Crateriforma conspicua: one gene and its partner. The protein of the gene in region 2 binds, or shares a complex with, the protein of the main gene of each other region. Links are inferred from orthologs where the notes say so. Each region holds a gene or a part of one and is shown on either strand. Other genes may lie near its edges. The genes, in order: carB and carA.

The links.
Region 1: the proteins of carA (region 2) and carB are in contact, whole or in part, in a solved structure (PDB 1KEE), measured with the Escherichia coli proteins. The link is inferred for Crateriforma conspicua from one-to-one orthologs.

What each region holds. Positions count from the first base shown.
Region 1 is NZ_CP036319.1:201,272-208,174, forward strand. The notes cover bases 1,126-4,906. They hold carB (carbamoyl-phosphate synthase large subunit), read left to right. Parts: upstream 1,126-1,454; coding sequence 1,455-4,706; downstream 4,707-4,906. Also shown: Mal65_RS00715 (sulfatase), read right to left, coding at 1-1,067; Mal65_RS00730 (sigma-54-dependent transcriptional regulator), read left to right, coding at 5,967-6,903. UniProt on the Escherichia coli protein: Large subunit of the glutamine-dependent carbamoyl phosphate synthetase (CPSase).
Region 2 is NZ_CP036319.1:1,205,547-1,211,579, forward strand. The notes cover bases 1,861-4,771. They hold carA (glutamine-hydrolyzing carbamoyl-phosphate synthase small subunit), read right to left. Parts: upstream 3,928-4,771; coding sequence 2,794-3,927; downstream 1,861-2,793. Other genes in these bases: Mal65_RS04395 (1,4-dihydroxy-6-naphtoate synthase), read right to left, coding at 1,861-1,911; mqnB (futalosine hydrolase), read right to left, coding at 2,025-2,723; Mal65_RS04410 (tetratricopeptide repeat protein), read right to left, coding at 4,160-4,771. Outside these bases: Mal65_RS04390 (FtsX-like permease family protein), read right to left, coding at 1-948; more of Mal65_RS04395, read right to left, coding at 1,036-1,860; more of Mal65_RS04410, read right to left, coding at 4,772-5,965. UniProt on the Escherichia coli protein: Small subunit of the glutamine-dependent carbamoyl phosphate synthetase (CPSase).

The DNA of each region.
Region 1 (6,903 bases), 1.0 Mb from region 2 along the record:
TCATCCGATCGTTCCAGTCCGGCAATGTCCAGAATCGTGGGGTACCAATCCAGTTGGGAAACCGGCGTGTCGATGCGTCGTCCGGCAATCACATGTCCCGGCCAGCGGACGAACATGGGCACACGGATGCCGCCTTCGTAATACGTGCCCTTGTATCCCTTCAGTGGATGCATGTCGGTGGCCGGACCGTATCCGCCGTTGTCCGACGAAAACAAGACGACCGTGTTTTGGTCCAGATCGAGTTCGTTGATCGTACGCATGATTCGTCCGATCCCCCGATCAACCGCTTCGATCATCGTCGCCATGGCGACATGTTGGTGCAATTCACCCGCTGGCTTCGATTCATACTTGGCAACCAGTTCACGTTTGGCAATCAGCGGGGTGTGAACGGCAAAGTGCGTCAGGTACAGCATCCAAGTCTGGTCGGCCGAACCGCGGATGAACTTGACCGCTTCGTCGCTCAATCGATCCGTCAGATACTCGTCCTCCGGTGCATCGTTTAGTCCAGGTGCGTTCGGGTGCGGTGGATAGTATCCCTTTGGCGGACTGCCCGAGTGGGAACCGCCGACGTTGATGTCGAATCCATATTGCGTCGGGTCATCACTCAGGTGCCACTTTCCCATCAACGCGGTTTTGTACCCGGCCGCATGCAGACGCTGTGGCCATGTTGTGATGGACGGGGACAAAGTGTCGGTGCCCGGGACGTGCAGCAAGCGTCGATGCTGGGCTTTACCGCGCGGGCCGGTTCCCACGTTGAAGATTTCGTGACGTGGCGTGTACTGGCCCGACATCAAACAGGCGCGCGACGGTGCACAGTTGGCCGCACCCGCATAAGCGTCGGTGAACATCGTGCCCTGCTCGGCCAATCGGTCCAAGTTTGGGGTTTCAAAAAAATCGCTGCCCATGAATCCACAGTCTCGCCAACCAAAATCGTCCAGATAGATCACCAGGATGTTGGGTCGATCGGACGGCCGTTGGTCCGCCCCGGCTTGGCCCATGCAAAGGCAACTCAAAGCGGCCAGTGCCGCGACGGGGATTCGTAGAAACGTGGCGGGAATCTGGATCATGGCGGGAATCCGGGGGGGGTAAAAGGGAGGGCACGGTTGCCCGGCAGACCCGCCGGGACCCGTGATCGGTGTTGTTGCGGCGTCTCTGCTTTCTGGTGGAAACACCGGGCTTGCGGTCGGTTATCAGCCGGTTTGATGGCTGGTCGTTCAATCGGAGCGAGCCGGATCGTTCGATCCGAGGCGATCAATTCGGGCAAAGCAGCGCAATCGCACGCCAATCGGTGGGATGCCCCGGACAAGAGACGGCTAACGGAGCGAAACGGCCCGTCGACGGCCAGTTCGCGGTCCGCACCCTACGCAATGGATAGGGTAGCGTGATATCCTGCCCGGAATTTTGCATACCGCTGGTCTTCACGACCAATCTCTCGCTTTGATTTTAGGTGTTCTGTGCCACGTCGCGACGACATCAAGAAAATTCTGTTGATCGGTAGCGGGCCCATCGTCATTGGACAGGCTTGCGAATTCGATTATTCCGGGACCCAGGCCTGTAAAGCCCTACGCGAAGAGGGTTACGAGGTGGTTCTGGTCAACAGTAACCCCGCGACCATCATGACCGACCCTGCCACCGCGGATTCGACCTATATCGAACCGTTGACTTGGCAGGTTTTGGAAAAGGTCATCGCCAAGGAACGTCCCGACGCTCTGCTGCCCACCCTGGGTGGCCAGACCGGTTTGAACGTGGCGATGGATTTGGAAGCCAACGGTGTGCTGGAAAAGTACGGCGTGGAAATGATCGGCGCTCGGGCTGACGTGATCGACAAGGCCGAGGCGCGGGACAAGTTCAAAGCCGCGATGGAAAAGATCGGCTTGGACGTCTGCAAAGGTTTCACCGTCCACACCTTGGAAGAGGCTCGCGCGGCGATGGAACAAGTCGGCCTTCCCGCGGTGGTTCGGCCCAGCTTCACGATGGGCGGCAGCGGATCGGCCATCGCCTACAACAAAGACGACTTCGACGCCCTGGTCCGCAACGGTTTGGACCAGTCGCCGGTCACCGAGGTCTTGATCGAAGAATCGATCATCGGTTGGAAGGAATACGAGATGGAAGTCGTCCGGGACATGGACGACAACGTGGTCATCATCTGCAGCATCGAGAACTTTGATCCGATGGGGGTCCACACCGGTGATTCGATCACCGTCGCTCCGGCACAAACGTTGACCGACAAAGAATACCAGCGGATGCGCGACGCCAGCTTGGCCGTGATGCGTGAAATCGGCGTCGAAACGGGCGGCAGTAACGTCCAGTTCGCGATCAATCCGGATACCGGCCGGATGATCGTCATTGAAATGAACCCGCGGGTCAGCCGGTCCAGTGCGCTGGCCAGTAAAGCCACCGGATTCCCGATCGCAAAGATTGCCGCCAAGCTTGCCGTGGGGTATCGCTTGTGGGAAATCCCCAACGACATCACCCAGAAAACGAAAGCCTGTTTCGAACCGACGATCGACTATGTGGTGACGAAGATCCCGCGTTTCGCGTTCGAAAAATTTCCAGATGCCGATGCCACGTTGACCACGCAAATGAAGAGCGTCGGCGAAACGATGGCGATCGGTCGGACCTTCAAAGAATCTCTTCAAAAAGCGCTGCGTGGTCTGGAGATCGGCGCCTTCGGTCTTGGCAGCGATGGACGCGACCTTTGGGGAACCGAGGATCAACCGAGCAACGATGAGATTCGAGCCAAGTTGACCGTCCCCGGCGCCGAACGAATCTTCCACATTCGTTATGCGCTGAAATCCGGCATGACGATCGATGAAATCTACAAACTGACTCATATCGATCGCTGGTTCTTGGACCACATCGCGCAGATCGTCGAACGCGAAGAATGGCTGGGGACGGTCGGATCATTGGAATCGTTGACCGCCGATCAAATGCGCGACGCCAAACGCGACGGTTTTTCCGATCGCCAACTGGCCAAACTGACGGGAACGAACGAAGTCAAAGTTCGCGCACGACGCTTGGAACTTGGCGTCCGGCCGGTCTTCAAAAGTGTCGACACCTGTGCGGCGGAATTCGAAGCCTACACCCCGTACTACTACAGCACCTACGAAACCGAAACCGAATTGCCCGGCAAGTCGGACAAGAAACGCATCGTGATCTTGGGCGGTGGCCCCAACCGGATCGGGCAAGGAATCGAGTTCGATTACTGTTGTTGCCACGCCAGCTTCGCCGTCAAAGACATCGGCTATGAAGCAATCATGGTCAACAGCAATCCGGAAACGGTCAGCACCGACTACGACACGTCGGACATCCTGTTCTTTGAACCGCTGACCATCGAAGACGTGTTGAACATCTGCGACGCGACCGAGCCGGACGGCGTGATCGCGCAGTTCGGCGGTCAAACACCGTTGAATTTGGCTCGCGGCTTGCAAACCGCCGGCGTTCCGATCATCGGAACCAGCGTTGACACGATCGAGGCGGCGGAGGATCGCGAACTGTTCCAGCAACTGATCGAAGAATTGGGCTTGCGCCAGCCGCCGTCGGGCATTGCACGGAACATGTCCGAAGCCAAACGCGAAGCCAAACGCATCGGCTATCCCGCCCTGGTGCGTCCCAGCTTTGTTCTGGGCGGTCGGGCGATGGAAATCTGTTACGACCAGTCGCAATTCGAACGATACGTGGCCGAAGCGTTCATCGTCGCCGACGGGCAACCGGTTCTGATCGATTCGTTCTTAGAAGATGCCATCGAAGTCGATGTCGACGCGGTCGGTGATGGCACCGATTGTGTGATCATGGGAATCATGGAACACATCGAAGAAGCCGGTGTGCACAGTGGCGATTCGGCGTGCTGTATTCCACCGTTCAGCTTGACCGAACAAACGATCGCTGAAATTCGGGACGCCACCGTGCGGCTGGCCAAGCGGATGAACGTCGTCGGGCTGATGAACATTCAATACGCGGTCAAAACCGAAGACGGCCAACCGGTCCTGTACATCTTGGAAGTCAATCCGCGGGCCAGCCGAACCGTGCCTTTTGTTGCCAAAGCCACGGGGGTCCCCGTCGCCGGCATCGCGACCAAAGTCATGAACGGAATCAGCTTGAAGGAACAAGGCATTCTGGACCAACCGGTGCCCAAGCACGTTTCGATCAAAGAAAGCGTGTTCCCGTTCCGCAAGTTTGCCGGTGTGGACATCGTCCTGGGACCTGAAATGCGGTCGACCGGCGAAGTCATGGGAATCAGCGAACAGTTTTCCATCGCGTTTGCCAAAAGCCAGATCGCTGCCGGCAATGTGCTGCCCGAATCGGGCAAAGTCTTCCTCAGCCTGAACGCCCGGCACAAACACGCCGTGGTCGACTTGGGCCGGCGGCTTGGTGAACTCGGGTTTGAAATCTTGGCCACCGAAGGCACCGCCCAGCGGCTGGACGAAGCCGGTGTTCAGTGCACGCGAGTCCGAAAACTGGCCGAAGGGCACCCGAACCTGATCGACTTTCTGAAGAACGACGACGTCCAACTGATCGTCAACACGCCCAGCGGCAAAGGAGCACGAACCGACGAAGGCCGAATTCGTGCCGCGGCGGTTCAGTACGGCGTGCCCTGCATCACGACGTTGTCCGCAGCCGAAGCGGCGATCAACGCCATGGAAGCCATGCGGGAAAACCCGATCCAGGTTGAATCGCTGCAGACACGCTACGCCGGCGCTTCCTAGGGCATCGCGGACCGCTGAATCAGTTCATCTGGGCGACGGGGCAACGCCCTGTCGCGTCAACACAGCGACAGGTTATCAACAGGCTCCACGCGGTATCGCGACTCGACACGGCGTCGTGTGCGGAATTTGTGAAGACATTCCTTCGAAAATCGCTTCGCCAAACGGTCACGAAATTCTGTTCCGCGCGGTGTGCTTGGGCATCGTGTTGGGGGCAAGCGGTGGGGCAATCTCATGACCGGAGCGTCCGAGATGCTCGGTCGGCCGTGTTGGGATTCGGCCCGTTTTCGGCTTCCTGGATACCATTAAGGCGTGTGCAAATGCGCGCCGCGAACCGTCACGGTGGACCGCGGTGGATCCGGCACCGGATGTGCGTTCGGGCACGGCGAGCTGCCGGGTGCGACAATTTTGCATCGCTTCTGCCACGTTAGTGTTCGGATGCGAAGGAATGGAGTGAGCGGAAAAGTTCGCGGACTGCCCCGTTGCCCTTGGTTGACGCAGTCCGTGCGATCCATAAACTTTGCCCAGCTTGCCAGCTAGGCGGGCATTCCACTACTTCATTTGTGTAGAGAGTGAATCAGATGATTCGAACGATTTTGGCCTTGACCCTGTTGGTCGCCGCTAGCATCGTCGCAGCCCCGCAAGCCGACGCTGGTTTGTTCGGACGGTTCTGCAAGAAAGACGCTTGCTGCCCTGAGCCGGTTTGCTGCGAGCCTGCTCCTGTTTGTGCTCCCGAGCCGGTTTGCGCTCCTGAGCCCGTTTGCTGCCCCGAGCCGGCACCGGTTTGTGCTCCTGCTCCCGTTTGCGCTCCCGAGCCGGTTTGCTGCCCCGAGCCCGCACCGGTTTGTGCACCTGAGCCCGTTTGCTGCGAACCCGCCCCGGTTTGCGCTCCCGAGCCCGTCTGCTGCGAACCTGCTCCGACCTGCTGCCCGGCTCCCAAGAAGGGCTGCGGACTGTTCGCGAAGCTGAAGGCAAAGTTTGCCGCTCGCAAATCGTGCTGCCCCGATCCTTGCTGCTACTAATCGGCACTGGATTGGCTCTGGCGCCAACAGCGAAATAAACGGGCCGGCGGTTTGAACCGCGGTCCGTTTTTTTTATGCGCCCACCGGTCGGAAAATCGCCGATCGGGACGGCCCCGGACACGATCCGATGGCCGACGGGCGGTGGGGCGTCACGATGGTTCTAAGCCGTCACAGATTGTCGTAAGCTGATCGGTCCGATCCAACCGATTTTTCTCACCCGCTCGATTTGCTTGACGACGACATGTCAAAGAAGACGGACGCCTCCGACGCCGAATCTGACCAGCCATCGATCGACCCGTCCAATCTTCGTTTGTTGGTCGTCGACAACGAAGCCGCACACGCTCGTGCGATGACGGACAGTTTGGAAAAGGTCGGGTACCAATGCGACGTCGCCACCAGCGGTCCGGAAGCGGCCAAGCGGATCGAAAGCGACGTGTACGACATCATCGTGACCGACATGGTGATGAACGATGTCGACGGGATGCAGATCCTTTCGCTCGCGCGGCAAAAACTGCCCGACTGCGAAGTCATCATGGTCACCGGTCATGCCACCGTGCCCGTCGCCGTCGAAGCCATGCAAATCGGGGCGTTCAACTTCCTGGAAAAACCGATCACGCCCAATCGCTTACGTGCGATCGTGGCCAAGGCGGCCGAACAGGTCGGGCTGAAACGTCAAAACACCGAACTGCGGCAGCGTTTGGATGAACGATTTGGTTTCGAAGGCATCATCTATACCAGCAAGAAGATGCAGACGGTCATCGATCGTTTGCGACGCATTGCGGCCACCGATGCCACCGTGTTGATCACCGGCGAAAGCGGGACTGGCAAAGAGATGATCGCCCAGGCGATTCATCAAAACAGCCCCCGCCGGAACAAACGAATCGTCGCCATCAACACTCGCGCGGTCAGCGAACAGTTGGTCGAAAGCGAATTGTTCGGCCACGTCAAAGGTTCCTTCACCGATGCGGTGTCCGATCGCGAAGGCGCTTTCCAGTACGCCAACGGCGGCACACTGTTTCTGGATGAAGTCGGCGATATGCCGATGAGCACGCAGATCAAACTGCTACGTGTGCTCGAAGAAAGTCAGATCACCCGCGTCGGTGACAATAAACCGATCAAGGTCAACGTGCGTCTGGTCAGTGCGACCAATCGACCGCTGGAGGAAATGGTCGAAGCCG
Region 2 (6,033 bases):
CAGATACGTCATCACCGGCGTTGCCGCGCCCGGGATAGCGTCGGTGACGGCGTTGACGATCACGTCATCGATCAACAACTGCTCGCTGGTCAGCGAATCGTATTGAAAAGCCGGTTCCGCATCGGGGTCGGCGTTTTGAGGCCGGATCGCGGTGACGCGTGAAAGCTTCAGACCCAGGTCACCCAGATCCAAACTCAAATCGTCTCGTGTCAGAGGTTGGGGGGATAGCAACAGATTGGCGGCGCCCCGCCGGTCAAGGACGTCCGCGATCAATTCGCGTTTCAGGTAGGCGCACAGCGGCGTGGTCTGGCTGGCCGACAAAGAAAAACGGCCCAGTCCGCGGTTGTCGACGATCGCGGCAACCGTCATGCGTGGCAGTCCTTCGGTTTCGGATTCGCGTCGGCCCAGTGGACTGTCGGCGGGGACGGCACTTTCAATGGGCAGCCGAATCGTGATCTGATCGCCCACACCGACCCCCAGTTCATCGGCGCAGGCACGGTTCAGTACCACGGACTGGTCGTCGGGATTGGTCTCCGGTGCATCGGATGGTTCGCCTAGCTGCCAAAACGATGGCGTGATGCCAAGGATTTGAACGGATCCGCTGCGGCGTGTCGGTCCATCATCGGACGGTTGCGATTCCGCGACGCCGGCCGGGAACAGAAAGACTGCTTGGGCGCCGATCGGCGAATCAACGACTTCATCGGCGGTAAAGAAGTGACCTGGCGACACAATGGTGTCGATCGAACCCAGTCGCTGCAGCGTCAACGCACGCAGACTGCCACGCATCGAATCGCCGACCAGCAATGCACCCACGATGACCGCCGTTGCGATGGCCACACCCAACGCCAAAGCGATCGAAACACGGCCGCGATACCACAGCGATGCCAAACGCATGTGCCACACACCAAGGCCGGTCTTGCCGGACGGGACCAAGGCGGTTGTGTTCATGGCGGCGGGTTCGTGTTGATGGTGCAGATGACAAAATGGCGATGACGCGGCCGATCGAGTTTGCCCGATCAAGCGATTGCCACAAGGCTAGTCTTTTGCGGGCAGCGCCGGCCGGGCGTCGGTGGATTCGAACACTTCGATCGGAGGGGCGTCGTGGCCAACGATACCGGATCGGCGGGCCAAGGTCGAAAGGGTGGCCAGGGCTTGGCGACCGACCGTCCCCAAGTCCACGGTCCAGTCGTTGACATACAAATCGACGTGCTGCATCAGGACCGCGTCATCGAATTCCTGGGCATGACGACGCATGGTCGGCAGCGTTTCGTCGCGATGGGAAAGCCCCCAACCGATGGAATCGGCAATGCAAGCTTGGATCCGCCCCGTCAATTCGTCATCCAGAGACCGCCTGGCCACCAATCCGCCCAGAGGCAACGGGCACTTCGTTTCGCGTTCCCAGCGTTGTCCCAGGTCTTCCACTAGGTGCAGCCCTTCGTTTTGCCAGGTGAACCGGCCCTCGTGGATACAGACGCCGAAATCCGCTTTCCCCGACTTCAGGTCCGGCATGATTTGGGAAAAGACGACATGGTCGATCTGTGTCGTCGATGGATAAAAAATCCGAATCAACAGTGTCGCGGTCGTATCGATTCCCGGGCACAGTGTCCGCTGTGACGAATCGCGGGGAACGGCACCGTCCCGCGCAGCCAACAACAGCGGGCCGACACCAAATCCCAGCGCCGAACCCGACGGCAAGACCCGCAATTGATCCGCCAATAACAACGCGGCATGAAAGCTGGTTTTGACGACATCAAAGCGTCCCGCCCGCAAAGCGTCGTTCAGTTGTTGGATGTCCAGCAGTTCAAAATGAAAATCCAGGCCTCGAGTGTCCACCAAGTTCCGCATCAACGCGTCGAATGCGAACGTGTCGTTCGGACATGTTGAAATGCCGATGTGGATGGGGTGGCCCATGTTGTTTTGAACGGTTGGCGGGTGCGAGATGTGTGGGCGGCAAGCGTCACAAAAAGCCGCGTGACCATTTCAAGCGGCTGACCTGGCTTTGCTTCGAACGACGTGCGGCCGACTTAGACGTTTGATTCTATGCCCGCGATCAGCTCGGCAACACGACGGGCCGCCACCTGCATCGCGGGACCGGTCTGCCAGGTACGGATGTCGCGGTTTCCGACGGGATTGCTGATCCCACGCACGATCGTCAGTGGAACCTGGCTGACCCGACAAGCGACCGCGACGGCGAATCCTTCCATGTCTTCGGCGACTGCGTCCGGGTAAGTGTTCCGCCGCCACCGGGCGTGATCCGGGGATGACGATGCCGCGGTTACCGACAGAAGTGTTTTTTTTTCGCCCATCGTTCGGGCGTCCGCATCGGGCACGACCAAATCCAGTCGGTCGGTGACGGCCGAGCCATCCATTTCCAGGTGCGGCCATCCCATCTGATCTGCCGACCAGAACTGATCGGGGGCCGCGGCCATGTCGATGCCCGCACCGATGCCGTGGCAGGTTACGCGACGAAAGACGACCGCATCGCCGACCTTGATCGCCGGATAATTGGCGTCCGTTTCCGTGATGAACCCGCCGGCCAAGCCGACCAGGAAGACATGGTCGGGCGTTTGTTCGGCCAACAGTCGCATCGCGCCGATGCCCGCGGCGGCCAAGCCGAAACCACAGATGGCGGTGGTGAAATCACGTCCCGCTGAATGACGGATGGCCGGCCAATCGACCATCCGATATTCCGCCGACGTGGGCACCAGGACCAGGATGCTCATTCAGACAGACTCCGCGGTCGGAACCGCGACAACGTGGGACGATCGACGGCGGTGGATCACCAGGCCAGGCTCAGGCCGGCGATCCGCTCAGGCTGGATTGAAATCGTTCGAACAGATAGTGGCTGTCGTGCGGCCCCGAGGATGCTTCGGGGTGATATTGCACACTGAATGCCGGCAATGTCTTGTGTCGAACGCCGGCAATGGTGTCATCGTTCAAATGCCGGTGAGTGATTTCCAGGCAATCCGGCAACGATTTTTCGTCCACCGCAAAGCCGTGGTTTTGTGTCGTGATCTCGACTTTGCCGGTCGTCAGATCCAGCACCGGTTGGTTCACACCACGGTGTCCGAATTTCAGCTTGTACGTTTGGGCGCCACAAGCCAGCGAAAGCAATTGGTGTCCCAAGCAAATGCCGAACACCGGCATCTTGTCGACCAATTCCGAAATCGTTTGTTTCGCATACGACAGCGGTTCCGGATCGCCCGGTCCGTTGGAAATGAACAGCCCATCCGGCTTGAGTGCCAAAATTTCATCGGCTGACACATCACCACGGACGATGGTCACGCGGTTGCCGCGGGAACGCAGGTGCCGCGGGATGTTCCACTTCATGCCAAAGTCCATGCAGACCACGTGCGGTTGGTCGCCCGATGGTTGCTGGCCGGCTTCATCGACGGTGATCCATTCGTGCAGTTGGTCGTCCCACTGGACCCCTTGTGCGGGCATCACGGTTTTGGCCAAGTCACGGCCGACCAGGCTTTCGCTGGCCTTGGCTTTGGCGACCAAGCTGGCGTCGTCCAGATCGGTGGTCGACAGAACGCCTCGCATGGCACCTTCGATTCGAATGCGACGAACCAAGGCGCGGGTATCGATCCCGCTGATGCCGATGATGTTGTTCTGTTTCAAGAAATCCGACAGCGCCGCTTCGCTGCGATAATTGCTGTGGATTCGGCTTTCGGATCGAATGACGAATCCCGACAACGACGGACGGTGATGTTCGACGTCGACCGTGTTGGTGCCGTAGTTGCCGATTTCCGGATACGTCATCGTGACGATCTGGCCGGCATAGCTGGGGTCGGTCAGGATTTCCTGGTACCCCGTCATTGCGGTGTTGAAAACGACTTCACCGGTGACTTCGCCTTCGGCTCCGAAGGCTTGGCCGGGGAACACGGAACCGTCTTCCAAGGCCAGTTTGGCGGTGATCGGCATGCAATAGCTCTCGCGTGGGATCTCTCGATTTTGTTCAGACGCGGCCACGGTCTCGTATCGCACCGTGGCCCGGCGCGTACTGATATCACGTTCTAACAGACAATCGCGATTTATCGAAGGATCGCGGCCGGTGGTTGGGACGCGAATGTGGCAAAAACGTTCGCGCCCGAACCGGTGGCCCACGACGAACCGCTCTAGCGGCCGATGGTTCGCCGTTAGGTTGATCTGGCCGTTAGATATCGATCAGGTCTTCGGCGCTCAGGATCGGCTTTTCGTTTTCTTCCGTTTCCTGTTTTTCACGCCATGGTTCGCCCGCGCGGTACGAATCCAATTCTTCCTGCAATTGTTCCAGCTGGTCGTTTTCTTGGGCGGCCCCCAAGTCGACGGCGGCTTGGCTGTATTCGATCGCCTTGGGGATGTCTCCCGATTCGGCATGGGCGGCCGCCAGCGTGCTCAGGATGTGGGGCTTTTGGTAATCCGTCAGCCGTGCCGCTTGGCGTGCCAATTCCAGGGCTCGCTGGCCGTCACGAACCTCGTCTTTGGGGCTGGTCGCCAGGACCCACGCCAAGTTGTTCATCAAGCCCGCGTAATCCGGGGCCACCATGTCGGTCGACTTCAGGTTTTCGGCCGGTCCGGTGTCCGAGGTCTGCAAGATTTTTAAAGCATCTTCGTAGTCTCGAATCGCCGTTTGGTGTTCGCCGATCGCCAGCAACGCGTCGCCGCGCGATCGCAGGGCGTTGGTGTTTTCGGGTTGGATTTCCAAGATCTGTTCGAAGACATCGATCGCCTGACGCGGGCGGTCGTCCACCATGTAAAGCTGGCCCAACTGTTCCTGCCAGAAGGCTTGACGCTGCGGATCGTCTTTCTGGAAATCAATCAGTTTCTTGACTTCGTTGATGGCATCGGGAATTCGTTTTTCTTGGGACGCGATCAAGAACTGGACCAAGATCGTTTCGGGCAAGTCGGCCACCCGCGGGTTCAGGTTGATCGCGTCTTGCACGTAACCCTTGGCCGCCGTGACGTCTTCGTTTTCCAGGCAACGCTGGGCCAGTTCGATCAGCTTGCGCGGGTCGCCCGGACGCAGTTCGATCGACTTGTTCAAGTCGACGATCGCTGATTCTTGATCCAGTCGCTTGGTGTGGACTCGTGAACGGATGCGATACAGCCGTTCCAAGATGTCGTTGTCCGAAGCCTGCTTTTCGATCGCCTCGGTCAGCAGTTCGACCGCCTCGTCATCGCGATCGGCATCCATCAATTGTTCGACGGCCGCCGCGACGATCGCCAAGTTCATCGGCTGGTCGTCCAGGATTTCACGGACATCCGCGACGGCTTCGTCGATTTGGCCGTCACCCAGTCGCAGCACGATTCGGGCTTGAAAGGCTTTGGTGTTTTTCGGGTCCAACTTCAAGGCGCGGTTCAGGTCCTTGATTTGCTTTTCCGGATCATCACGCAGCCCCGCACGCATCGCCAGCATGGTGCTTTGTTTCTTGGGGTCGTCTTCGTACAGCTTGATCGCCTTGGTGATCGACCGGACCGCCAGCGCGCCATCGGCGTCGGGGAACACCGCGGGGGAATTCAATTGAGCGATCAAGACGTGAGCGTCGGCAAGTTGGTCGTCGTTTTCGACCGCCTTCTTCAGCAGTTCAAGGGCTTCCAAGCGAACCGCCGCCGCGTTCCCGCCGGCGCCTCGCATCATGGCTCCGAACAGGCCTTGGCCGAGTTGCAGCTGAACGCTGCCCAGCATTTGTTTGGCAAAGCGGCTGTTTTCATCGCCCAGGCCTTTGGACAACGCCGATTCCAACAACGCGGCGACGGATTCCAGTTCACCGGCCGTTTTGGCGTCGATCCGTTTGGAGACGGCTTCATCCAAATCGGCTTGGCCCGGATCTTGGGCGGTGTCCAGCGATGGCAGGGGATCGATTTGGATCGCGCCTTCAGCGCCGGCGTCGGTCTGAGCGCCGGTGTCGGTCTGAGTCGCCGCATCTTGAGCCACCGCCGGGGCGGCAACGCAAACCAGCCCACCCAACAACGTCACCATCAGACAAGCTCGGACGTCACGAAATATCACCGTGGTCGCTGAGGGGATTGGGGCGTTCGGAAAGTCGC